DNA from 4 places in the Paenibacillus sp. sg306046 genome. Region 1 is predicted to be linked to each of the others. Evidence: riboswitches for the same ligand, from Rfam matches in the RefSeq annotation. Region 1 holds a riboswitch; each other region holds the start of a gene.
What was found. Region 1 has a riboswitch for cyclic di-AMP ahead of AC6ROY_RS02470 (C40 family peptidase). Riboswitches for the same ligand answer to the same signal wherever they lie in the genome.
Positions count from the first base shown of each region.

Region 2: another riboswitch for cyclic di-AMP. It lies ahead of AC6ROY_RS12130 (CAP domain-containing protein); the one in region 1 lies ahead of AC6ROY_RS02470 (C40 family peptidase).
Region 3: another riboswitch for cyclic di-AMP. It lies ahead of AC6ROY_RS15385 (C40 family peptidase); the one in region 1 lies ahead of AC6ROY_RS02470 (C40 family peptidase).
Region 4: another riboswitch for cyclic di-AMP. It lies ahead of AC6ROY_RS22220 (resuscitation-promoting factor); the one in region 1 lies ahead of AC6ROY_RS02470 (C40 family peptidase).

Region 1 is NZ_JCAMRT010000002.1:102,425-108,387, forward strand. Features, by position in the region: gene AC6ROY_RS02455 (response regulator) at 1-422, shown strand, start outside; gene AC6ROY_RS02460 (GTP-binding protein) at 611-1,825, shown strand; gene rpmG (50S ribosomal protein L33) at 1,822-1,971, shown strand; cyclic di-AMP (ydaO/yuaA leader) riboswitch at 2,181-2,322, shown strand; gene AC6ROY_RS02470 (C40 family peptidase) at 2,323-3,207, shown strand; gene AC6ROY_RS02475 (glycoside hydrolase family 88/105 protein) at 3,539-4,579, shown strand; gene AC6ROY_RS02480 (ABC transporter substrate-binding protein) at 4,679-5,323, opposite strand; gene AC6ROY_RS02485 (helix-turn-helix domain-containing protein) at 5,295-5,777, opposite strand; gene AC6ROY_RS02490 (FecCD family ABC transporter permease) at 5,742-5,963, shown strand, end outside.
Region 2 is NZ_JCAMRT010000010.1:25,297-31,259, forward strand. Features, by position in the region: gene AC6ROY_RS12120 (NAD(P)/FAD-dependent oxidoreductase) at 1-845, shown strand, start outside; gene AC6ROY_RS12125 (antibiotic biosynthesis monooxygenase) at 1,086-1,421, shown strand; gene AC6ROY_RS12130 (CAP domain-containing protein) at 1,551-2,507, opposite strand; cyclic di-AMP (ydaO/yuaA leader) riboswitch at 2,516-2,650, opposite strand; gene AC6ROY_RS12135 (methyl-accepting chemotaxis protein) at 3,127-4,881, shown strand; gene AC6ROY_RS12140 (non-ribosomal peptide synthetase family protein) at 4,901-5,963, shown strand, end outside.
Region 3 is NZ_JCAMRT010000014.1:23,977-29,939, reverse strand. Features, by position in the region: gene AC6ROY_RS15390 (cryptochrome/photolyase family protein) at 1-1,376, opposite strand, end outside; gene AC6ROY_RS15385 (C40 family peptidase) at 1,534-2,007, opposite strand; cyclic di-AMP (ydaO/yuaA leader) riboswitch at 2,011-2,146, opposite strand; gene AC6ROY_RS15380 (BlaI/MecI/CopY family transcriptional regulator) at 2,460-2,876, shown strand; gene AC6ROY_RS15375 (M56 family metallopeptidase) at 2,880-3,731, shown strand; gene AC6ROY_RS15370 (YceI family protein) at 3,788-4,513, shown strand; gene AC6ROY_RS15365 (hypothetical protein) at 4,669-5,478, opposite strand; gene AC6ROY_RS15360 (M1 family metallopeptidase) at 5,489-5,963, opposite strand, start outside.
Region 4 is NZ_JCAMRT010000028.1:49,088-55,050, reverse strand. Features, by position in the region: gene AC6ROY_RS22235 (AbrB/MazE/SpoVT family DNA-binding domain-containing protein) at 1-164, opposite strand, end outside; gene AC6ROY_RS22230 (HD domain-containing protein) at 549-1,832, shown strand; gene AC6ROY_RS22225 (TatD family hydrolase) at 1,885-2,652, shown strand; cyclic di-AMP (ydaO/yuaA leader) riboswitch at 2,889-3,068, shown strand; gene AC6ROY_RS22220 (resuscitation-promoting factor) at 3,395-4,486, shown strand; gene rnmV (ribonuclease M5) at 4,598-5,158, shown strand; gene rsmA (16S rRNA (adenine(1518)-N(6)/adenine(1519)-N(6))-dimethyltransferase RsmA) at 5,155-5,963, shown strand, end outside.

The sequences.
Region 1 (5,963 bases):
TGCGGGAAATTCAACAGTGGTACACGCTCAAGGACCTCGTCCGCTGGATGAACGAGCTGGTAGGCGAATGGCTGCTGATCGTGCAGCAGGAGCAGTCGGGCCGCAAGGGCAACCGGCTGGTGGACAATGTGAAGCAGCATGTGGAGCTGCACTACAACGAAGAGATCAGCTTTGCAGCGTTGGCCAAGGAGCTGTACGTGCATCCGAAATATTTGAGCCAGCTGTTCAAGCGGGTGACCGGACAAAACTTTGTCCATTATCTCAATCAATTCCGCATCCAGAAGGCGATTGCTTATTTGCAGTCCGGCCAGCATATGGTGTATGAGGTCGGCGAGATGGTCGGCTTTAGCAATGCCGCGTATTTCAGCCAAGTGTTCAAGATGGTGACGGGCAAAAGTCCGTCCGATTTTTTCCGCGTCTAGCCGATGCAGGTGTGACGTATAGACCGAATGAGGATCGAGTATGCGGGCAGCCTGAGGGCTGCCTTTTTGCTTGTAGCAAGGAGCGCGACCGCTCGATACCGATTTTTCCCCTGCCGGTTGACAGAGCCGGCGTTTGTTTGTACAATACATTTATTCGTAAAAATTACAAATTGGAGCTGAGCAACAGGATGACAACAAAGCAAATTCCGGTGACGGTGCTGAGCGGCTATCTGGGAGCGGGCAAGACGACAATTCTCAATCACGTGCTACATAACCGCGACGGGTTGAAGGTAGCGGTAATCGTGAATGATTTGAGCGAGGTGAATATAGATGCCGGGCTGATTCGCGACGGAGGGGGCTTGTCCCGCACCAGTGAAACGCTTGTCGAGATGTCCAACGGCTGTATTTGCTGTACGCTGCGGGAGGACTTGCTGCGCGAGGTCGAGCGACTGGCCAAAGCCGACCGCTTTGATTATGTGCTGATCGAATCGACCGGAGTTGGCGAGCCGTTGCCGGTTGCGCAAACCTTTACGTATGTGAATGAGGAGAGCGGCATTGACCTGTCCCAATATTGCCGGCTTGATACGATGGTGACCGTCGTCGATGCGTATCGGTTCTGGCATGACTATGCCTCCGGCGAAACGCTGCTGGAGCGCGGCGAGGCGGTCGGCGAGGACGATACGCGAGATGTGGTGGACTTGCTGATTGATCAGATCGAATTTTGCGACGTCCTGATTCTGAATAAATGCGACAAGGTCGATGCGGACGAGCTGGATGAGCTGGAGGCGGTGCTGCGCAAGCTGCAGCCTCGCGCCCGTCTGATCCGGGCTGAGCAGGGCGTTGTGCAGCCGTCGGACATTTTAAACACCGGGCTGTTTGATTTTGAAGCCGTGAGCGCATCGGCCGGTTGGATGCAGGAGCTGGAGAAGCCGGAGCATACGCCGGAAACGGAGGAATACGGGATCACCTCCTTTGTCTACGAGCGGGTCAAGCCGTTTCATCCGCAGCGCCTGATGGGCTGGATGGTGGAATGGCCCGCCGAGGTCGTCCGGGCCAAAGGGATGGCATGGCTCGCCAGCCGCAACGAGATGGGACAAAGCCTCAGTCAGGCCGGACCGTCGATTCAATTTGGCCCGGCGGGCTACTGGGTTGCGGCGCTGCCGGAGGCGGAACGGGTGAGCCTGCTGCAGGAGGACCCCGAGCTGGCGAAGTCGTGGCATCCGGTATATGGGGATCGGATCAACAAGCTGGTGCTGATCGGGATCGGCATGGATCGAGAAGCGATTACCGCAACGCTGGATGCGGCGCTGCTGACGGACGAAGAGCTGGGGCAGCCTTGGAGCCGGTTTGCAGACCCGTTCCCAGGAGCCGTTGCGGAGCTGGGGGAGGTGAATGCAAGATGAGAGTTGTTGTGACGTTGGCTTGCACCGAGACGGGCGACCGCAATTATACGACGAGCAAGAACAAAAAAACACATCCAGGCCGGATGGAGCTTAAAAAGTATTGCCCTCGCCTCAAACGTGTGACCTTGCACCGCGAGACGAGATAGGGTTGTCGGCACAAGGGGGCCCTGCAGGATAGGTCGCAGGTTAGTTGAACTTTACCGTACGGGCCTCTATAATGGGACTTGCATGAATAAGCCCTGTATGCAAGCGGGAAAGCGTGGGAATTCCTGATCTTGAATGGGAGCCTGCGGCAATGTGCCTGCTGCATATCGAGCTTATTTCTGTGTCCAAACCTTGCTGCCGCACAGCAAGCAACATTAAACGGCCGAATCCAGCTCAGCAGAAGGGCTGGTACGGGGGATGATTTACTTGGGGTGAATGCTTGCGCCAGCGAGCTAGGGAGCGACCTCTTCCGAATCCGTCAACTAACCTCGAAGGCTACAGGAGGAATACGTTTGAACCGTTTTTACAAAACGCTTGTTTTCTCATGCGCACTGACGGCTGCCGGGCTCGTCTCCGGCTATGCCGCTACGTCGGCGCATGCCGCTTCAACGGAAGTCAAGGTGCAGGTCAATGACAGTCTGGTTAACTTTCCGGATGCGCAGCCGTTTATTGACACGGCCAATACGCTGCAAATTCCGCTGCGCCTGCTGGTCGAAAACCTCGGCTACAAGCTGGAGTGGAGCAAGGAGGCCGATCGGGTCAAGGTGACGCTGACGAGCGACAAGCAAACCATCCAGCTGCAAACGGGAGACAAGCAAGCGATCGTCAACGGCAAACCGGTAGCCATGGATACGCCGGCCCGATTTGAGCAGGGGCGCGTGTTTCTGCCGCTGCGGTTTGTGTCGGAAACGTTCGGCTACCGTGTTCAGTGGGATGCGAGCAACCGGATCGCCATCATTAATGAAGACGGCAACTACCATGCGCCAGCCTGGTATAAGTCAGCCAATCCAGCCCCGGCTGCGGCTGCCCCTCCGGCGCCGTCGCTTATTCAAACGGCTGCGCAATATGTGGGCACCCCTTACGTGTATGGCGGACAAACGCTGAATGGCTTCGATTGCTCGGGATTTGTCGGCTACATTTTTCAACAGAAGGGCGTTTCGCTGCCCCGTACCTCTGCCGACATGTATGCGGATCTTGATCAAACGGTGACGGACCTGCAGGAAGGCGATCTGGTCTTTTTCGCTGAAAAAAACAAAGTGTTTCACGTCGGCATTTATGCAGGGAACGGCCAGTTTATTTCCTCCGTGTCCTCGGCGGGCGTTTCCTTCGCCAGCTTGACGGGCGGCTATTGGGGCAAACGGTATGTGGGAGCCAAGCGGGTTGCAGCCGGCGCCTGACCCCCTGAACATTGTCCGGCCTGGCCTTTTGAAATGGATGACGATTGCTTTTCGAACAAACATACACCGTCCCCGGCTTTCGCAGCCGGAGGACTGCCTGAACCCGCCTGATGGCGGGTTTATTTTAGGTTTACCCGGCTGGCAGCTTGCTTAAACGAAGCGACAACTGGCAATGGACAAGCAGCAGAGGGCAACGAAAACGACCGGGCGCAAGGAACAGGCCATTGAACGTATGACAGGAGTGGGAAAAGTTGTTGTATATTTGCGACTCATCTGAACGCGTCGCCGCTCATACATATAGTGTAGCCTTTGAACCAGGGAGGACGACGCAATGGTCAAGCTCGCAGAGCATGAACAATGGCGGCAAACCGCCGAACGGGTGTACGCGTATATGCTGGCCGATCACCGGGGGAACTGGGGACTTGATATTCATCATTGGGATTGGGTACCGGGGGTTGGCGTCATTGCGATGCTGGCTTATTACGAGCAGCTTGGGGAGCCGCACATTCTGGACACGCTGATTCGATGGACCACGGACCATTTGCAGCAGGCGGAAGCAAACAAGGTGATCAACTCGATGGCGCCGTTTGCCATTTTCCCTGAGCTGTACCGTCATACAGGGGACCCTGTGCTGCTGCAGACGGCTAGGCGGGTGGCGGATTGGATGATCCATGAGGCGCCACGGACAAGGGAGGGCGCATGGGAGCACACGGTGACGGAGGACGTGAGCTTTCCGGAGCAGGTGTGGGCCGATACGGTATTTATGGCGGGGCTGTTTATGGCCCGGATGGGACGGCTGACGGGAGACCCGACTTATATCGCCGAGGCGCTGCGCCAGCTGGAGCTGCACCTGGAGCTGCTGCAGGACCCGGACACCGGGGTGCTGTTTCACGGCTGGAACTGCAGCGAGCGCCATTTTATGTCCGGAGCAAGATGGACGCGCGCCAACGCCTGGATTGCGGTTGCGACGCCGATGATGGTCGGGGAGCTTGCCCCGATTCCCGCTGCGGTGACAGCACGCTACACAAGGCTGATGCAGGGGCTGATTCGCTTCCAGCAGGCGGATGGGCTGTGGGCGACGGTGATGGACCGGGCCGACTTTTACCCGGAAACGTCCGGCAGCGCAGGCATCGCCTGCGGCATCCTGAAGGCGGTCAAGCTGAATATGCTGGACCCGGGATGTCTGGAGGCGGCTGATCGGGCGCTGTCGGCGGTGCTGACGAAGGCGCTGCCCTCGGGAGAGGTAACCGGCGTATCCGGCGGGACGCCGGTGATGGAGACCGTGGAGGCTTATCAGGAAATCGCGCAGTACCCGACGTTGTACGGGCAAGGTCTTGTGCTGATGCTGCTGGCCGAGCAGCTCGGCCGCTAACCTAAAACACATGCTTCGGAGCCAGTGCCGGAGCATGTGTTTTTTACATTGAGGAAAGGCGATAGCACCGGCCTGACAAACACGCCGCCCGTGCTTGCTTTAGCGGGCGACGGCGCTCAAGGCGAGAAGCTCATTTACGATCTGCGCTCTGCCCTGCGGGGACCAGCTGAGCATCGCCCAGTTGGAGGTAAACCGGGTCCGGCTGCGGGAAACCGCGAGGCTGGCGTGCCATTCGGGCGTTGTTTGCAGCTGCCGCCATACCGAAGCATTTGGCGTTCCGGCTTCCGGCTCAAAAATAAACAGATAATCGGTTCCAAGGTCCTGGTATTGGTCAGGCGAAAACTCCAAATTCATCAAACTCGGATGCACATAATAGCCGGGCCGCAGCCCGAGCTGCTCGCACAGCAATTCATTTAACGGATGGTTGCGCAAGCCTTGAATCCGGATCAGCCGGTTGACGACCCGCATCACGGTGACCGTCTCGCTGCCGAAGCTGCGCTGCAGCAGCGTTCGCGCGCGCCTGAGCCTGTTGTCCAGACTGCGGAAGTGCAGCTCCGCTTTCCGTTCCCGGCCGACAGCTTCGGCCAGCCTCTGGTGGACAAGCCGCCAGTTCATCGTCTGGGAAGGAATCAAAAAGACGGGAGCGATCCGGCTCAGCTGCTCTTCAAAGCCATGGTGCCGCTCATCGCACAAAATCAGGTCCGGTCGGGCTTGCTCAAGCTTGGTGATCGCTTCGGCCAGCAAATTCTGCTGCTCCTGCGGGCTGGCGATTCGCTGCCGCCACTTCTTTGACTGAATAAGCCTGGCTTGCCAGCATATGCTGGACCTGGCGCAGTCGGTAACGGTTCACATATTCAACGGGCGATACGCCAAGTATTTTTTTAAATTCCCGGGAATAGCCGGTATTGCTGAACCCTGCCAGGTCAGCCAAGATGTCCAGTCTGATTTTCCGGGCGTAATGCAGGTGGATGTAGTCCAGAGAACGTTCGATCCCGGCGTTCTGGCTGTCGTCCGCAGGCTCGGTCTGGTTCATGAGCTGATGAACAAGCTGCTGGAAATGGGCGTTTAACGCCAATGAACCGACTGGCTCCTGCTGGTACGTCTGATGCAGGGCAGCGAGCTGTCCGGACCAGTCGGAGCCGGAGGGCAGCTGAAGCTTCGGATGAGCGGCAGCGTGTACGGCCGGAGCTGGGAGCATGTATGGCCGCTGCTGCCGTGGCTGGCTGTGCTGTTCCCGGTATGCATGCTGCTGGCGAGACAGCTTGAGGTGATCCGGCTCGGCGACGCGATTGCGGTCGGACTTGGAACCCGGCTGGAGCGCGTCCGTCTGCTGCTGCTTTTGATCAGCGTCGGGCTGGCCGGCGCTTCCGTGGCGATGGCGGGC
Region 2 (5,963 bases), on a different contig from region 1:
TGCTTGGGAGAGCCCGGAGGAAGGTGGCCTTGCTGGACAATAACGAGCCGAGAAATAAAGTGACGCATGCTTCACACGGCTTTTTGACCCGGGATGGCGTAACTCCATCCGAATTCCGGCGTATCGCTTACGAGGAAGTGCTGCGGTATCCGTCCGTGGAGCATCGGGTGGGGAAGGCGGCGGATATTCAGCGGAGCGGCGATACCTTTACTCTGAGTATGGGGGACGGGGAAAGGCTTGAAGCGCGCAAGGTGCTGGTGGCGACAGGTCTCCGCGAGGTGCTGCCGGACATTCCGGGTCTGCGTGAATGTTATGGAACGAGCTTGTTTAATTGCCCTTATTGCGACGGATGGGAGCTTCGGGATCAGCCGCTGATCGTTGTCTCGACACAGCCGAGTGTATTCCATCTGACGAAGCTGCTCTATAACTGGAGTCAAAATCTGGTTATCTGCACGAACGGGCAGGCGGTGCTGAGCGAGGAACAGAAGCTGCTGCTGCAAGCGAGACGGATCGAGGTGACCGAGCAGGAAGTGGCCGCGTTTATCGGCGAAGCAGGGAAATTGCGGCAGGTGGAATTCGCTGACGGGACCCGCATTGAGCGAACGGGCGGGTTTGTTGCTCCTGAATGGCTTCCGCATGCGTCCTTTGAAGCGTCGCTGCAGTATGAAGTGAACAAGCTGGGCGGGATTGCCGCCGATGAGTGGGGCAAAAGCACGGTTCCGGGCTTGTACGCCGCAGGGGATGCCGCTTACGTGATGCCTTCTCAGCTGATCCTTGCCGCCGCAGCGGGCAGCAGAGCGGCTGCCGCCATTAATTTGGAGCTGACGGAGGACGATTTCGCTTAACGAAAACGGAGCGCGGACGTTCGTGGCTGATCTCGCAGGGAGCCGTGTCTGGAGGGCAGCCGGTCAAATCGTCTATGCCGCCGCCGGATAATCCATTCAGCTTTTTGCTTGCGGCAGGTATATTTTAAGATAATCGAATGTATAAGTTTTCAGCGGAGCTGAAGAATTCGATTATCGCAAGAAAAGCAACCGCGAAAACACGGATGCAAGTATACCAGCCAGGCAAAGGAGACTTCTAGCATGCTGATTCAGACGAGAACGATTCAAGCGAAGCCGGGACATGCCGATACAATCATCGAGCGATTCAGTCGGCCGGGTGCGATGGACAAGATGCCCGGCCTGCTCGATATTAGCGTCATGGTAAATAAACGCAGCAAGGATATGGATGAGGTTTTGGTCATGATTCGCTGGGAATCGGAGGAAGCGTGGAAAAACTGGGAACGAAGCCCGGAGCATATCGAGGGGCATCGCAACCAGAAGGATCGCACGCCTCCGGACTTTGTCATTAGCACCACTGTTAATATGTATGAATTGAAAGCAGCGCGCGTCGGTCAAGCTGCCGGTTCCGAAGCTTAGCGAAAAGTTACAGATAGCCAAACACCCCTTACTCCAGAACGGGGAAGCCGTCATGGCTTCCGACTCGTTCGGAGGAAAGGGGTGTTAGAGCTTGCTCATGAGACTAAGGCATCAACCGATTTCGTTTCTTTAATTCGCAATAAACTCCTGCACCCAAACGCCATTGTAGTAAGCAACGCCGATTTTCGTATAGTTCGGGCTCATTATATTTTGCCGATGGCCTGCACTGTTCATCCAGGCAGTCATAACCTCTTGCGGATCACGTTGTCCTTTGGCGATATTTTCGCCGGCGTATGAATAGTTAATGCCATAAGTTTTCATCATATCAAATGGAGAGCCGTAAGTCGGCGACGTATGATCGAAATAATTGCGGCTGTACATATCCTTCGCTTTATCCAGCGCCATATTGGCAAGCGCCGGGTCGCTCGTCAGCGGCGACAAGCCGGCTTTGGCCCGCTCGGCGTTCACGATTGTCACCACTTGCTCAGCGTAAGCAGAGGCCGTGTCTGTACCGGACGGCGCGCTTGGCGCTGCCGGCGCTTCTGTGCCTCCTGCCGGCGTTCCCGGAGCCGTTCCCGTGTCTGGCGTCGGCGTTCCGGCGTCAGAGCCCGGAATAGAGCCGCTGTCCGGCGTTCCGGCGTCAGAGCCCGGAACGGAGCCGCTGTCCGGCGTTCCAGCGTCAGAGCCTGGAACGGAGCCGTTGTCCGGCGTTCCAGCGTCAGAGCCTGGAACGGAGCCGCTGTCCGGCGTTCCGGCGTCAGAGCCCGGAACGGAGCCGTTGTCCGGCGTTCCAGCGTCAGAGCCCGGCGTCACCGGAGCAGGCGTATAGCCCCCGAAGAAGCCGCCGCCATACAAGTCTTGCAGGCCCGGATAATTGCCTTGCAATTGCGGGCATACTATGCGAAGGTTAGCGCCTTGAACGTGTTGAAGCAGCTCGTTCAGCGACAATCCGTACGTTTGCTGAAGACGGTTCGCGATGAGATCCTGTCCGATCGGAGCAGTCGTCGGCGCTGCAAAGGCAGAGCCTGCTCCAGCAACGACACTAATGGCGAGCGCACCTGTCAAAACGGTTTTTTTGAAACGCATTACATCCATCCTCTCCTTATGTTGGCCTGCGAGGTTAGCTGACGGGTTCGGGTCAAAGAGCAATCACCCGGCCGCAGATGCGGCTTCACCCCTGAATCGTGGGTTCCCCGCGCTTCTTACAGAAGCTTCGGCCTTTCGTTTAGTTTTGTCCGCCCGAACTGGCCCAAGCGAGCCGTTCGTTGCGGTTGCCTCATAGTAACATGATCCACAAGGCGAAGCATCCCGTAAAAGTTTCCATGTTAAAATTTACAATACGTTCAAAATTGAGAAAAGCAGGACTGCGCCTATACGTTTTTAGACCTAAAAAAGCCGAAACTCCGCGTCAAAACGCGGAAATTTCGGTTTTTTTCGTTGAGGATTTCCGAGCTTCAGGGGGACGATTGTCCCTGACGGATTGCGATTTATCCGGGGGCTTCCAGATGTGGAAACCGCGTGTCCCATTTATTGGTGAAGACATCGAAGTAAATTATGGTATAATGGAAAAAATGTCCTGAACTTTGTCGAATTATGTAAACTGACGGCGGTGCAGCGACATTTGTTTTGGCCGCAAAGGGGGAGGATACTCGCAACACGTTAGATCCCTTTAAAATCTATTTTATATTGGAGGAACCGCATCAACATGGACAAGAAAACCGGTATGTCGTTTTATGCAAAAAATCTGCTGCTTTCATCGATCAACATTGTCCTGATTGGGGCGCTTCTGATTATCTCCAGCTACTTTATTCAGAAGTCGATACTGATCAAGCAGCTTCACAACCAGATCGAAACGGTTACCGCAGCCTGGTTCAAGCAAATTGACATTGGCAAGGTACAGAAAGCCATGCAGGAAAAAAGCTATGACGGCCCTGTGCAGGCCGAGCTGCGCGATTTGATGGATTCGGCGAGCAAGTACAATCCGACGATTGCCCAAGCCTATATTTTCGGCACGGAGCTGAAGGACGGGAACAAAACCTCCATCACGGCGGTGCCGACGCATCTGGTGCAGCCGTTGAAGGAGGGGAATTTGGGGATTGGCGATATGTACGAGCAGCCGCAGGTCGTCGTTGATACGGTGACCAAAATGCTGGCCTCGCAAAATTCCGAATTTTCCACCGTATATGACGACACGCTCGGCACCTGGGTCACGATTGCTTATCCTTTGAAGGACAGCAGTGGCCGTATCTTTGCTTATTTTGCCGTTGATGCGGATGCTTCTGCCGTTCCAAATGGACTCAAGACGCTTCTTACATACGGGTTGTTGATTTTGGCCGGTTCGCTTGTGCTGATCCTGCTTGTGCAGTTCTACATTGTCAAACGCACGCTCTCGCCGATCAAGGAGCTGATTCGGGGAATCGAGCAGGTGAGTGCGGGCAATCTTGACGTGGAGATCAAGACAGGGCGCGATGACCTCGGGATTATCAACGATAAGTTTAACATCATGACCCGCAAGATGAACAATACCATTGTGAAGGTTCAGGAGCTGTCTGTCCAGGTGGCCGATTCGGCGAAGAGCCTCTACTCCACGATGGAAGAAAACAATCAGCATGCCGAAGCGATCAATGAGCATATCAAAATGATAGCCGACAACATCAAACACCAGGAAAGCTCCAGCACGGAAAGCTCACGGGCCATTTCCGAAATTTCCGGCGTTATCCAGACGATTGCCCACAGCTCCTCTGGCGTAGCCGACGAAGCAAACGACGTGGAGCGCAAATCGTCGCAAGGAGATATGGCGGTGCAAGACATGGCTGAGCAAATGAAAGTGATCGACCAGTTTGTAAAGGACACTTCGGCAACCGTCGGCCTGCTGGATCGCCGCTCGCAAGAAATCGGCAACATTCTCGGTCTGATTACCGGTATTGCCAATCAAACGAATATGCTTGCCTTGAATGCCGCCATTGAAGCTTCGCGCGTCGGCGAGCATGGCCGCGGATTTTCAGTCGTTGCCGGCGAAGTGCGCAAGCTGGCCGAGCAATCCCATCAGTCCGCCGATCAGATTTCAGCGTTGATCAAGGAGGTGCAATCCGAAATTCATCAGGTTGCGCAATCCATGAGCCATGGCACAGAGGTTGTGGGGAAGGGCATGGTTATGGCTGAAGAAACGGGCAGGCTGTTCTCCGAAATTTTGACCTCCACGAGAAAGGTATCGCTGCAAATTCAGGACGTCTCCAGCGCTGCGCAGGAAATTTCGGCAGGTGCTGAAGAAATTTCGGCGACTGCGGACGAGCTGAATGTAGCCGTAAGCAAAACAGCTTCGAACGCTAATGAAATTACGCACTCTATTGATGAGCAAAAGCACCATCTGCAAACGATCGTCGAGTCTTCCAACGTGCTGTCTTCGTCCGCTGAAGAACTGCATGAGCTGATTAAGCAATTTAAAGTGAAGAAACTCTGAAAGGTGAGATCGGTGTAATATGATCCTAGAGACAAAACAATCGGATAACAGGGAAGAACTAGAACTGGCGCTGCTTCAGATTCCTTTGGATGTTGATCGCTCCCTCAGAACCTATACGTATGCTCACAGCGAAATCAAGCTTCCTTCCGACTTCGTGGATACGTGGTCCGATCAGGCCATGACCGAAGAGGATCAATTACTTGTCTTACTAACCGCTTATATCTCATTACTTTACCGGTATTCGGGAGAGCATGAGTTTGTAATCGGCACAGCTACGAATAAATATGCGGCGATAACTCTGCAGGTTTCATTGGAGGAAGCCCGAACCTTCCGTGACGTGAAGCAGCTTATACGCCGACAATTGCTGGAGCCGTCTGCCAATGCGGGGGCCGGGAGACCTGAAACCTTCCTCAGCCTGAACCGCAAGGTGGCGGATGCAAGAAACCAGCTGCTCGGCTGGGAGCTGACCGGCGGTGACGGCGAGCTTGCGCTGCGCTTGGAGTACGATGCTTCTTTATTGCAAGAAAAAAGAATTCAGCGGTTTAGCGAATCTTTTTTCAAGCTGGCTACAGCTGTCCTGCAGGATGAAACGCTGAGCATTGGAAATATGGATATTTTGTCAATCGGCGAACAGGCCATGTATGCCGAATTGAATGATACGGCCTTCAACTCCCCGCAGGGCATGACGTTTCACCGGATGTTTGAGCAGGCCGCGGGCGAATTTCCCGAACGTCCCGCCATTTCGGCCGCTGCGGAATTATACACGTACCGGGCGTTGAATGAACGAGCTAACCGGATCGCGCATCGACTGCTGGCCAGCGGGCTGCGCAAGGGCGATTTCGTCACCATCTTTATGGAGCGCAGTCTGGACACGATTGTATGCCTGCTTGGGGTGATGAAAGCCGGAGGGGCCTACGTGCCGCTTGACCCTGAATATCCGGAGGACCGCATTCGCTATATTGTGGAGGATACGAAAATCGCCTACATGCTGACCAAAGCGGCGTACCTGGATCGGGCCCGCTCGCTTACGGATAACCCGGATACGGAAATCCGCATCCTGTCGGTGGACACGGATACCGAGC
Region 3 (5,963 bases), on a different contig from region 1:
TACTCCGGCTTCGGAGCGGAGCGGGACCCGAGAATATGCTTGTAGGTGTCAATGGCCTGCGCGCGCGACCGCTTCAGATCGACGATCGCTTCCGGAAGCGGCCGATGAATGTCGGCGTCAGTCAGCCCGGCCAGCCGGGGCAGCCAGCGGCGAATGTACGCGCCGGACGGGTCATGCGTTTGCGATTGCGTGACCGGGTTCATCACCCGGAAATACGGAGCTGCATCGAAGCCCAGCGAGGCGCACCACAGCCAGCCGCCCCGGTTCAGTACATGGTCGTAATCGCTGAGCTTGCGGCGAAAATACCGTTCGCCCAGCGGGAACGGACAGCCCAGGTTTTTCGTCAGAAACATCGCGGTAATCATGCGGAGCCGATTGGGCATCCAGCCTGTTTCGTTCAGCTCGGTCATCGCCGCATCAATAATCGGAATGCCGGTGCGCGCCTCCGCCCAGGCTTGAAGATGCGTCTCGCTGAGCGGCGACAGGTCGAACACCTGCTCATAACGGAAGAAGTCCGGGTCCAGCCGCGACTGGTACAGGTAAAAGTCGCGCCAGGCAAGCTGCCGCAGCCAAGGCTCTATGCCCAGCGGAGCTTGCAGCAGCTGTTCGTATACGTCGCGGATGGATAGCGAGCCGACGTTCAGATGGCGGCTGATCCGGCTTGTGTCTGCACGCGCAAACCGGTCCCGCCCGTCCGCGTAGCCGGCCAGCTTTTCTTCCAGGAACGGCTCCAGCGCCTGCTGCGGTTCGAGCTGCCCGCCGGCCAGCCAAGGATCGCCTGCGTTGATCAAAGGCTCCAGCTCAGGAGGCAGCCGGAAGTCGGCTGCAACGTCTTCGGCGAGTGCGGCGGTGCGCAGCTCCCGGATCGTGTGCGGGGAGGAGGGCCGGAAGCGTTCGCTCACATAGGTACTCCAGCGCCGATAAAACGGGGTGAACACCTTGTAGGGCTCCTCGCGCCCCGTCCATTGTACGAAGTCGCGCAGATCGGCGAGCGAAGCTTCGTCATAGGCCGTTACCGGAACACCGTGCAGCTCGGCAGCTTGCCGCAGTAGACGGTCGCGGGCCCGGGCGTACGGGGTGTAGTCGCCGTGGAGGACAACCTCGCGGATCGGATGTGCCGCCAGCACACGGCTGAGCACCGCCTGCGGCTCGCCGTAAAGCAGATGAAGCTGTGCGCCGTGCTCGGCGTAGAGGCGCTGCAGGCGTCCGGCATGGGCGAGAAAGTTCCGACCGCTATGCTCGGCCTCCCGACCGTTGCGGAGCAGAAACGGGTCGAGAATAAGCAGATGCAAGCTCGGCAGGCGGGAAGCGCGGATGGCGTCCAGCGCGGGCAGGTCATGGATGCGGAGATCCTTGCGGTGGATGAATAAGATCATGGCAGCGAGTCCTTTCCCTGGCTGTATGGCGCCCGCATCGCAGGCTGTACAAAGAAAAACCCCGGCTGCGGACCGGCGAATCCCATTCGGAAAACGAACGAAATCAGCGGAGCAGGCCGAGGTTTTTCAATGGCTTAAAAGTTGAACGAGCAGCAGGTTACTTCTGTGTGTCAGACATCACTTGATTAAACATGTCCTCTGTGAGGACGCGCCGTGCAGTGACATAACGCTTGGCGTAATATTTGTCGGAGAGCTTCGTAATGACAACGCCGTCATCACTGGCGGAATGGTAAAACTTTCCATCCCCTACATATACGCCAACATGGGAAATTCCTTTGCCGTCGGTGTTGAAAAATACGAGATCGCCTGCGCGCAGGTCGCTTTTCTCAACCTTGGAGCCTTCCTGGGCTTGCGCCTTGGAGGAGTGCGGCAGATCAAGGCCGAGCTTGTCAAACACCCACGCCGTGTAGCCGGAGCAGTCGAAGCCGTTCAGCGTAGTGCCCGCCGCTTTGTACGGGGTGCCCAAGCCTTCGTTAACCGCTGCGCTTAGTGGGGTTTCAGCAGCTGCGCTGCCTAGCGAGATACTGAAAAATAAAACGGTAGAGCAAACAAAACCGACCAGCTTCTTCAAAGAATTTTCCCCTTCCGGTGCCTACGAGGTTAGCTGAAGGGTTCGGTTGAAGGTTCCCTATGATCACTCTTATGCGAGATCAATTCACCCAGAAATGGTTCCCCCGTTTTCTAAGACAGAAATTCGGCAATATTTTCTTGTTTGGCTGTGCTGAAGTACAAGTATTCGAGTTTAAGCGACGAACTCCTTCTTTGTCACGAAATTGTCACATTTATCTCGATTAAAGTGAAACCTTGGCGGGTAAAGCTGGATGTCGCCGCGGAGCGGATTGCTGGTTCCTAATTTGAAAAAATTGGAATAAGGGGCGCTGGCAGGTTTTGTCCAAATTCATCGAAACAGGCGCGGGACCGGGGAGCGATACAGCTTGCCGGTAGGAATAACCGGTAGGAAATAGTAGGATTTGACTTTCCTCCGCACACAAACTACAATTTGTAGTGTGAGGTGCGGGAGCCATGAGAATTCAAAACTTCAAGTTCTACGAGAAAGGTCTCAACCGGTTTTTCGGTCCGCTCGAGGCTAAGGTGCTGGACATTTTGTGGGCACAGCCGGGATTGTCGATCAAGGAAGTGCAGCAACGGCTTGGACGCCTGGACGAACCGCTGAGCTTCAATACCGTCATGACGGTTATGAACCGGCTGGTTGACAAGGGACTGCTGAGCAAGAAGCCGGAGGGTCGTTCGTCGGTATACGAGCCGCTCGATTCGAAGGAGCACTTTCTGGAGAAGCAGTCGAAAGAAATTACACATGGGCTGCTGGAGGACTTTGGCCCGCTTGTCGTCAATCATATGCTGGATGCGCTGGAAGAAGCGGACCCTGCGATGATCGAGAAGCTGGAGCAGAAAGTAAAAGCGCTGAAAAAGGAACGATAGGTCATGTGGAAAAACCGCTCCAAAATTCTGTTTGCAATACCGATGCTCGTTGCACTGCTGGTATGGACGCAGATGGGGCTGTACGCGGCTCACAAGGCGTTGGGCTGGTCGCTCGAGTTTAACATCTTCATACTGTGCAGCCAGCTTCTCAGCGCAATGGGCTTCGATTCGATCAGACCGATCCTGAGCGCTATGGTGCTGTACACGCTGCTTGTCAGTCTCTGGCTGGTCGGCAACCAGGCTCAAGCTTTCCGCCGCGCGCTGCAGTGGATCGAGGAGCGGCAGCACGGGCCGCTAACGGCCGAGCTTCGGGCACGCTTTCCGGAGGACAGCCATTCGCTGGTCGTGATTTCCGCTGCGGAGCCGATTGCGCTCACGCTGGGATTGCTGAAGCCGCGAATTGTGTTTTCAACCGGTCTGCTGGAGCTGCTGGATTCGGACGAGCTGGAAGCCGTGTATTACCACGAACGTTCTCACCGCCGTCATCGCGATCCGTTGAAGACATTCTCCCTTCACATAGTCAGTCAGGTCATGTGGTATATCCCGATTTTGAACTGGTGCAGCAGCCAGTATAAAATCGCTCGCGAGCTCGTGGCCGATCATGAGGCGATGACAGCTACTGGCACAGCAGCCAATATCGGAAGCGCGTTGCTCAAGCTGCTGAAAAAAAAGAAACGGCCGCTTGACGTACAATTTGCGTACGTGTCGTTTGCCGATACTTCCATTCATTACAGAATCAATAATATTGTAGACCCGGAGGCATCCGCCTCACAGACATGGCCCGTGAAGCTGATGATGATTTCATTGCCGGTCGTGCTGATAAAATCGGGCGTATTTTTTCTATCGCTGCTTTAATTTTTTTTATAAATTGACACTACACTGTGTAGTGCGAATTCGAGGAGGAGTTCAGGATGAATACAAAAAAATTGGCAATTGCGGCAGCAGCTGTAGTACTTTTGGCGGGAGGCGGTTACTGGGCCTATGATTACTACGCAGGCAACCACATCGAGGTCAAAGATGTCATGTCTTCCGCACCGGCGGCAGCATCGACAGGATCAACAGGTACGACAGGAGCGGCGGGAGCCGGAGCAGCGTCGACCCCGACGCTTCAGGCAAACGCCATTAACGGCAATTGGAAGGTAATTCCGACCTCTGAAGTATACTTCTCGGTTACGACCTCGAAGGAAACGGTTAACTTTGTCGTGACGCCGGTGCAAGGCTCCTGGCAGCTCGACACGAACTCGCCGGCCCAATCCAAGGCCGAAGGGAAAATCGAAGTGGCCAAGCTCAGCTCCGGCAACGGACAGCGTGACAATCATGTCCGCGCGTCGGATTTCCTGGATACGGAAAAATACCCGGAAGCCAGCTTTACTGTAGCTTCGTTCGGAGAATTGCCTAAGGAGTGGAAAGAAGGCACGAAGGTGCCGGTAGAGCTGAAAGGCACCTTGAAGGTGAAGGACAAAACAAAAGACGTTGTGTTTACAAGCGAGGCAATGTATGACCAGGGGCAGCTGAAGCTGCAGGGCAGCACCAAGGTTACCTTTGACGATTTCGGCTTGAAAAATCCGCACACCGTCACGCTCGCTACGCAAAATGAACTGGAGGTCCAGCTGCGCCTCGTCATGGAGAAAGCTTAAGGCTGCTTGTCATAACCAATTCCGGGGTTAACCGGCGCCTTAAAGTTAACCCCGTTAAAATAGAGAAGACGCCCTTTCCCGGCTTGCAAGCGGGATCGGGCGTCTTTTTGTTGCCGGTGGCATACTGCTTCTTTCATCAAGTTCAGTTCAGCATGCTACGCCTTCTCGGTCCATAGCGCATATTGCGTGCCGATCAACCACAGCTTGAACAACATTTGGGCCAATCTGTACGCCTGAATGCCCGCCAGCGCGAGGAAGCCGGCCCACAGAAAAGCGGCTGCCGTTACAGCGGCGGTAGCGACCGCGGTCACGATCAGGATGAACGAGGCCGCAGCCGCAATTGCGGGCAGGTGGCGAAGCGCAAACAAGGCGCTGAACAGCAAGGACCGTCCGCTTGTGCGTCCAATCTGCAAATGCATGAAAAACAGCTGGACGCCAAACGCATACAGCGCATACGCTGCGAGCGCCGGAAGCAGCGCCTGGCCCAGCTCTGCATAGGACGGCTGCTTGGACAGCTGCGCCCATAAACGGGGAGCCAGCCAGATGAGCGGCGCGAGCGTCAGCACGAGCTGCATCATATAATAGCCGAGAAAGGGCAGCGTAAGGCGGCGGATGCCCTCGACAAACCGGTAGCCGGCATTCATCTGCGTATGATGGAGAGAATAATAGACGCCGGCATTCAGCAGGGGGTGAAGCAGGGCGCGCAGAGCGAATAGCGCCGCGCCCCACCAGAGCAGCGGCTGCAATACATCCGTTTTCATCAGCTGGAACTGGCCTTCGATCCAGAAAAGCTGAACAGCTTCCTGCGACAGCTCGCTCGGGTAGCGGTGCAGCAGCGGGAGCAGCACCGACTGCACCAGCTTGTAAAGCGCTACTCCCCACAGCAAGTGGTAGGCGAACAGTGTAAATACAGCGAAGGGCTGCCCGCAGGCGAGGCTCCAGCCCAGCTTGATTCGATTCCACACGATGATCACCTCACCATACGACCCAGCCGAACAAGGTCTCCAGAGTTTTGACGACGCCTAGATTCAAGCGGACAGACAGCCGGGTGTCCACCTTCGTTTTCATAAAGCTGTTGATCCGTTTATTTTCCAGCACTAATGTATACTGCGGGTCGATGGCGGCCCAGTCAAGCGGAGCGGTGTGCCGCAGGGTCAGGAGAACCTCGCTTTCCGTGCCATTCCACGTTTTGTCCAGCTGTGTGCCATCGGCAAAGTGGAAGCGGACCGGGACGGTTTGCACCGTGCCGCCGAGTCTGCGCAGCTTGACGTGATTGTCATACAGCCGCTGCCCGTTTTCCTCAACCTCCCTGATCTGAATGCCGGCCAGCTCGAAGTCGGTCATCAAGCCGCCGGTTACATATTGATCGAAAAATTCCTGCCAGCTCGCCCCCGTGACTTCCTCGACCACCTTCTGAAAATCAGCTGTGCCGGGATGCTTGAATTTCCAG
Region 4 (5,963 bases), on a different contig from region 1:
AAGATACATGCAGGCTCATATTTCTTCAGCATGATGCGTTCGCCATCTACATAAATTTCCAAAGCGTCCTTCTCGCCAATTCCCAGCGTTCTGCGAAGCTCGATTGGAATAACAACCCGGCCCAGTTCGTCAACTTTTCTAACAATACCTGTAGATTTCATCATAAGTATAATTCCCCTCTCAAGAAGTCCATTTAAAATATGCGCCTAGTGGAATGAAAAAAAATTATCGCCATGTTTCGACATATTCTTTATAAATATGATACCAACCATTCCCAAAATAGTCAACCTCAAAAATACGGTATTTCGTGGTAATTTGAAGAAATGTTTGATAAATTAGAAGAGTAGGAAAAAGGTGCAAAGCTGATTTGCGGCGTAGTACAAGGGAAGTTTGCATATTGATGAATTTGGTTTGCATCTTGTTGCAACTTATGTGAAATCACAATGTTGCAACTGTTACTGGAAGAAACCCAAGAATATAATTCGACAAATTAGCGAGAGTTCCGGGTTTTTTGTCGAAATCAAGCGGATCGAAAAGGAGGCGCTGCTATGAGTTATCCGATGCAGGAAGAAAAAGTGTTTAAGGACCCTGTTCATAAATACATTTACGTGCAAGATCAGACGATTTGGGATCTCATCAATACCCGGGAGTTTCAGCGGCTGCGCCGGATCCGTCAACTGGGTACCTGCTTTCTGACCTTTCATGGCGCTGAGCACAGCCGCTTCTCCCATTCGCTCGGCGTGTATGAGGTGACTCGTAAAATTATCTCGCAGTTCGAGCGCAACCAGTATGAGGATTGGCCGAAGGAAGAAAGGCTGCTGTGCCTGTGCGCGGCTTTGCTGCATGATGTGGGACACGGCCCGTTTTCCCATTCCATCGAAAAAACGTTCGGCGCGCATCACGAGGAATGGTCCTGCCGCATAGTTCTCGGCGATACCGAGGTCAATGAGGTGCTGCGCCGCGTGTCCCCGACCTTCCCGCAGGAGGTTGCCGGTGTCATCGCCAAGACGTATCGCCGTGAAATTGTCGTCAGCCTCGTATCCAGTCAACTGGATGCAGACCGAATGGATTATTTATTGCGTGACGCCTATTTCACGGGAGTGAATTACGGCACATTTGATCTGGAGCGAATCTTGCGGGTTATGCGCCCGTACCAGGGACATATTGTGGTCAAGGACAGCGGCATGCACGCGGTTGAAGATTACCTGATGTCGAGATATCAGATGTATTGGCAGGTTTACTTCCATCCGGTAACCCGCAGCGCCGAGGTTGTGCTGCATAAAATTTTTCAAAGAGCGAGACATTTGTATGAGGAGGGCTTTGCCTTCCGCTCGCTGCTGTCGCCGATGCCGGCCTTGTTTGAGCGCAAGCTGACCTGCAACGATTATTACTTGCTCGACGAGGCATTTATGCAGACGACGCTGATGCAGTGGACACTGGAGCAGGACGAAGTGCTGGCAGACCTGTGCAGCCGGTTCCTGCAGCGGCGCTTGTTCAAGTATGTGACGCTGGAGAGGTTGGATGTGGACGTGCTGGAGCGGCTGCGGGAGCAGTTGACGGCGGCAGGCATTGATCCGGTTTACTACCTTGAGGTGGATTTTCCTTCGGACCAGTCTTACGATGTATACCGGCCGGGAGAGCAGGATGAGAAGCTACCCATTTTGTTGCTTGATTCGCATGACCAGCTGACGGAAATCTCACATAAATCAGAAATTGTCCGTTCGATCAGCGGCATCCAGATGGGAAAATACCATCTTTATTACCCTCAGGAGCTGCTGGTGAAACAGCGGCTTCACCTGGATCGCGACTTGCGGGAGCTGCTGCAGCTATAACCTGGTCTTAATTCCTTCTATATAATAAGCAGACAACACAAAGGAGATTGTTATGTTAATCGACACCCATGCGCACCTGAATGCCCCTGAATTCGATGAAGACCGACATGAAGTGATTGCCCGCGCGCAGGAAAACGGAATTCGTCGAATTGTGAATATCGGCTTCAACCGTGAAACGATTCCGACTTCGCTGGCGCTTGCGGAACAGTATGCATTTATTTATTCGACAGTTGGCTGGCATCCGACGGACGCCAAGGATATGACGGATGACGATCTGGTCTGGCTTGAATCGCTGTGCGCTCATGAGAAGGTTGTGGCAATTGGCGAAATCGGACTCGATTATTACTGGGATACGTCGCCCAAGGATGTTCAGGATCGCGTGTTTCGTGAACAAATCAGGCTGGCGCGCCGGGTAGGACTGCCGATTGCGATTCATAACCGCGATGCGCACCATGATGTGGTGCAGACGCTGCAGGAGGAACGGGCTGCCGAGGTCGGCGGCGTCATGCATTGTTACTCCGGCAGCTGGGAGACGGCCAAGCTTTGTCTGGATATGAACTTCTATATTTCGTTCGGCGGACCGGTTACGTTCAAAAACGCCCGGCAGCCGAAGGAGGTGCTCGCTCAGGTGCCGCTTGAACGGCTGCTGATCGAAACGGACGCGCCTTACTTGACGCCGCATCCGTATCGGGGCAAACGTAACGAGTCTGCTTATGTGCGGCTGGTAGCTGAAGCGGCAGCGGAAATTAAAGGGATTTCTATGGAGGAATTGGCGGAGATTACGACGCAGAACGCGATGAGACTTTTTAAGATTTCGTAGCCAAGAGAGAGGAAGAAAGCGTATCCAAAAATGGAGATACGAATCGCGATTCAAGAAAATTGAAGATAATCCGTTAAAAAACTGCGTCACAACGAGAAATAGATGGATTTTACTTCTAAAAAAGCTCTAATAATGCCGAATTCGAATCAAATTCGCTCTTTTTTTCGAAGTTTGTATACTTTACAAGTTCAGCCTCGGCGTCGTACACTCAATAATAACTTCATACGATCACACTTTTTCCAACATCGCTGAGTTTCCGCAAGGGAAACGGGGGAACCACATCACGGCGGTCGGATTACGACACCGGGATGTTTTTTTAAGGGGTGAATCCTCGGGCACATCATTGTGCCGGAGGTAGGGCGACTCTCAAGTCCGAATCCGTCAGCTAACCTCGTAAGCGTCTAGAGAGAGGTAACGATTGTCGTGTGCTTAACTTTTCATTTGGGTCAAATGAAAAAAGTCACGGGAAGGTTCCTCTTCTCCGCGACTTTTTTGTGTTTCCCCGTAGATGGGATAAATGTCCAAGCACGTTCGTAACGATGCGCCCGAAGGGGGGACGTAGCAGGCAAGTGGCGGCTCTGATGACAGCGGAAGAAACGTTGGGAATTGCATTCCAAACAATTTACCATAGTCGCGTCAGACTCTAATCATGCATAACACTCAAAATGGCGAGGCTTTAAGGAGGACCGAACAAGTGGGAGCTGGAACAACTGAGCAAACCCATGAAAGACGATCATCCAGCATGACCTTCGCGTTGCGATGGAAGCATGGAAACTTGCGTATGATCACGTTAAGCGTTTTGACTTCATTCGCTATGACTTTCATGTTCTTAATGATGTTGCACGGTACGGCTGTCAAGCGCGTATCGCTTGTTGTTGACGGACAGGAGCGCACGTTCCAAACCCGTGGAGAGCAGCTGCAACAAATTCTGGATGAGCAAGGGATCGCGGTTGCCGATCACGATCGGCTGTCGCATGAACGGGATTCGAAGATCAAGTCGGGGGACCGGATTACCGTTACTCGCACGACACCGGTACAGCTTACGGTGGACGGGGAGACGAAGACGGCGTATACGGTCGGCAAGACGGTAGCCAGTGCGCTGCAGGAGCTGGATGTGACGCTTGGCGAACTGGATAAGGTTGTGCCTGCGCTGGACAGTGAAATTAGTGCGCAGAGCGCGGTGAAAGTGGTCCGCGTGAAGAAGGAAGAAGGCGAGCTGCATGAAGCGATCGCGTATGAAACGGTCAAGCAGGATGACGCCAAGCTGTTGAAGGGCAAGGAGCAGGTCGTTCAAGAGGGTCAGGAAGGTTTGAAGATCAAGAAAACCGAGAAGCTGTTTGAGGATGGCGTACTGGTCTCGGAAGAAGTGATTGGCGAAGCTGTACAAACGCAAAGCAAAAAACGTATTGTCGCTGTAGGCACCAAAAGCCCGGTTGTCGCGTTGTCAGCCTCCTCGCCGACGGTGGAGGAACTGACGAAAAACGGAGTGAATTTCGGTTATAAGCAAGTGATTAAAAATGTTACGCTGACCGCGTATTCCGCTGGTAAGGAATCGACGGGCAAGGATGCAAGCCATCCGCAATATGGCGTAACGTCTTCGGGTGCGAAGGTAACGGAAGGTCGCACGATTGCAGTCGATCCTAAAGTAATCCCGATCGGCTGGTGGGTCTATATCGACGGGATCGGCTTCCGCCGGGCTGAAGATACGGGCAGCGCCGTAAAAGGGAACAAGATTGACGTCTTCTTCCAAAGTGATAGCTATGCCGACAAATTTGGCGTTAAACGCGGATATACGGTATATATCATCGGACCGAAGAAGCCGTCTGCTGATTAGGAACATGCAATTCGGGAAGACTGGTAGTCCATATAGATTAACGGATCAAGAAGAGGCGCTTACCGCCCTCTTCTTTTTCCATGTGTACGAATTCGGAAAGGAGCATCGAGCTTGATCAAGGAAATTATCGTAGTCGAAGGCAAGGACGATACAGTCGCCATCAAACGTGCGGTCGAAGCGGAAACGATCGAAACCGGCGGCTCGGCGATCAATGACAGCATTATCCGGCGCATCCGGCTGGCGCAGGAGCGCCGGGGCGTCATCATCTTCACCGATCCGGATCATGCGGGAGAACGAATCCGTAAAATTATCGCGCGCGCGGTTCCTGGCGCCAAGCATGCGTTTCTGACCCAGCAGGCCGCAACAAGCAAGGGAGATATCGGAGTCGAAAACGCCTCCGTGGAGGCGATCCGGTCTGCGCTCGCCAACGTGCGAACCGATTGTCCTGAAGCGGCGTCGGAGATCGCGTGGGACGACCTGCTGGAAGCCGGGCTGATCGTGCATCCTCAGGCTGCGGCCAGACGGCTGGCGATGGGCAACCGGCTCGGCATCGGGTATTGCAACGGCAAGCAGTTCTACAACCGCTGCCGAATGTTTCAAATTTCGCGCGCGGAATTCGACGAGGCCCGGCGTGAGCTGGAGCAGGAAGCACAGAAGGAGGCGGAATCATGAGCCAGCAGTCCAACTTTCCGTCCGGACAAGCGGCCGGCGACATTGCATCGCCCAAGCGGACGAAGGAATTGATGCAGAAGTACGGGTTCACTTTGAAGAAAAGCCTGGGACAAAATTTTCTCATTGACCAAAATGTGCTGAACCGGATTGTATCGGCGGCTGAGCTGGATGCTACGAAAGGGGCGCTTGAGATCGGCCCCGGGATCGGAGCATTAACCCAGCAGCTGGCCAAGCAGGCGTCCAAGGTTGTGGCCGTCGAGATTGACCAGCGTCTTCTTCCGATGCTGGAGGAAACGCTGGCCCCGTATCCGCATGCGTCCGTCGTACATGGCGATGTGCTGAAGGTTGACTTGCAAGCTTTATTTGCCGAGCATTTCCAAGCCGTGGACAAGGTGAGCGTTGTCGCCAATCTGCCTTATTATGTCACGACGCCGATTTTGATGAAGCTGCTGGAGGAACGGCTGCCGCTTGAAAACATCGTCGTCATGATTCAGAAGGAAGTGGCCGAGCGGATGGCCGCGAAGCCTGGAGGCAAGGAGTACGGCTCGCTCAGCATTGCCGTGCAATATTATTGCCAGCCGGAGCTGGTAGCGATCGTTCCGCAGACGGTGTTTATTCCGCAGCCGAATGTGGATTCGGCAGTGATCAAGCTGAAGGTGCGGCAGGCGCCGGCGGTGGCCGTCGCTGATGAAGCATTTTTCTTCGAGGTCGTGCAGGCGAGCTTTACCCAGCGCCGCAAAACGATCTACAACAACCTGGCAGCCAAATATTTTACAAAGGATACGAAGCCGGAACTGGAGCGGCT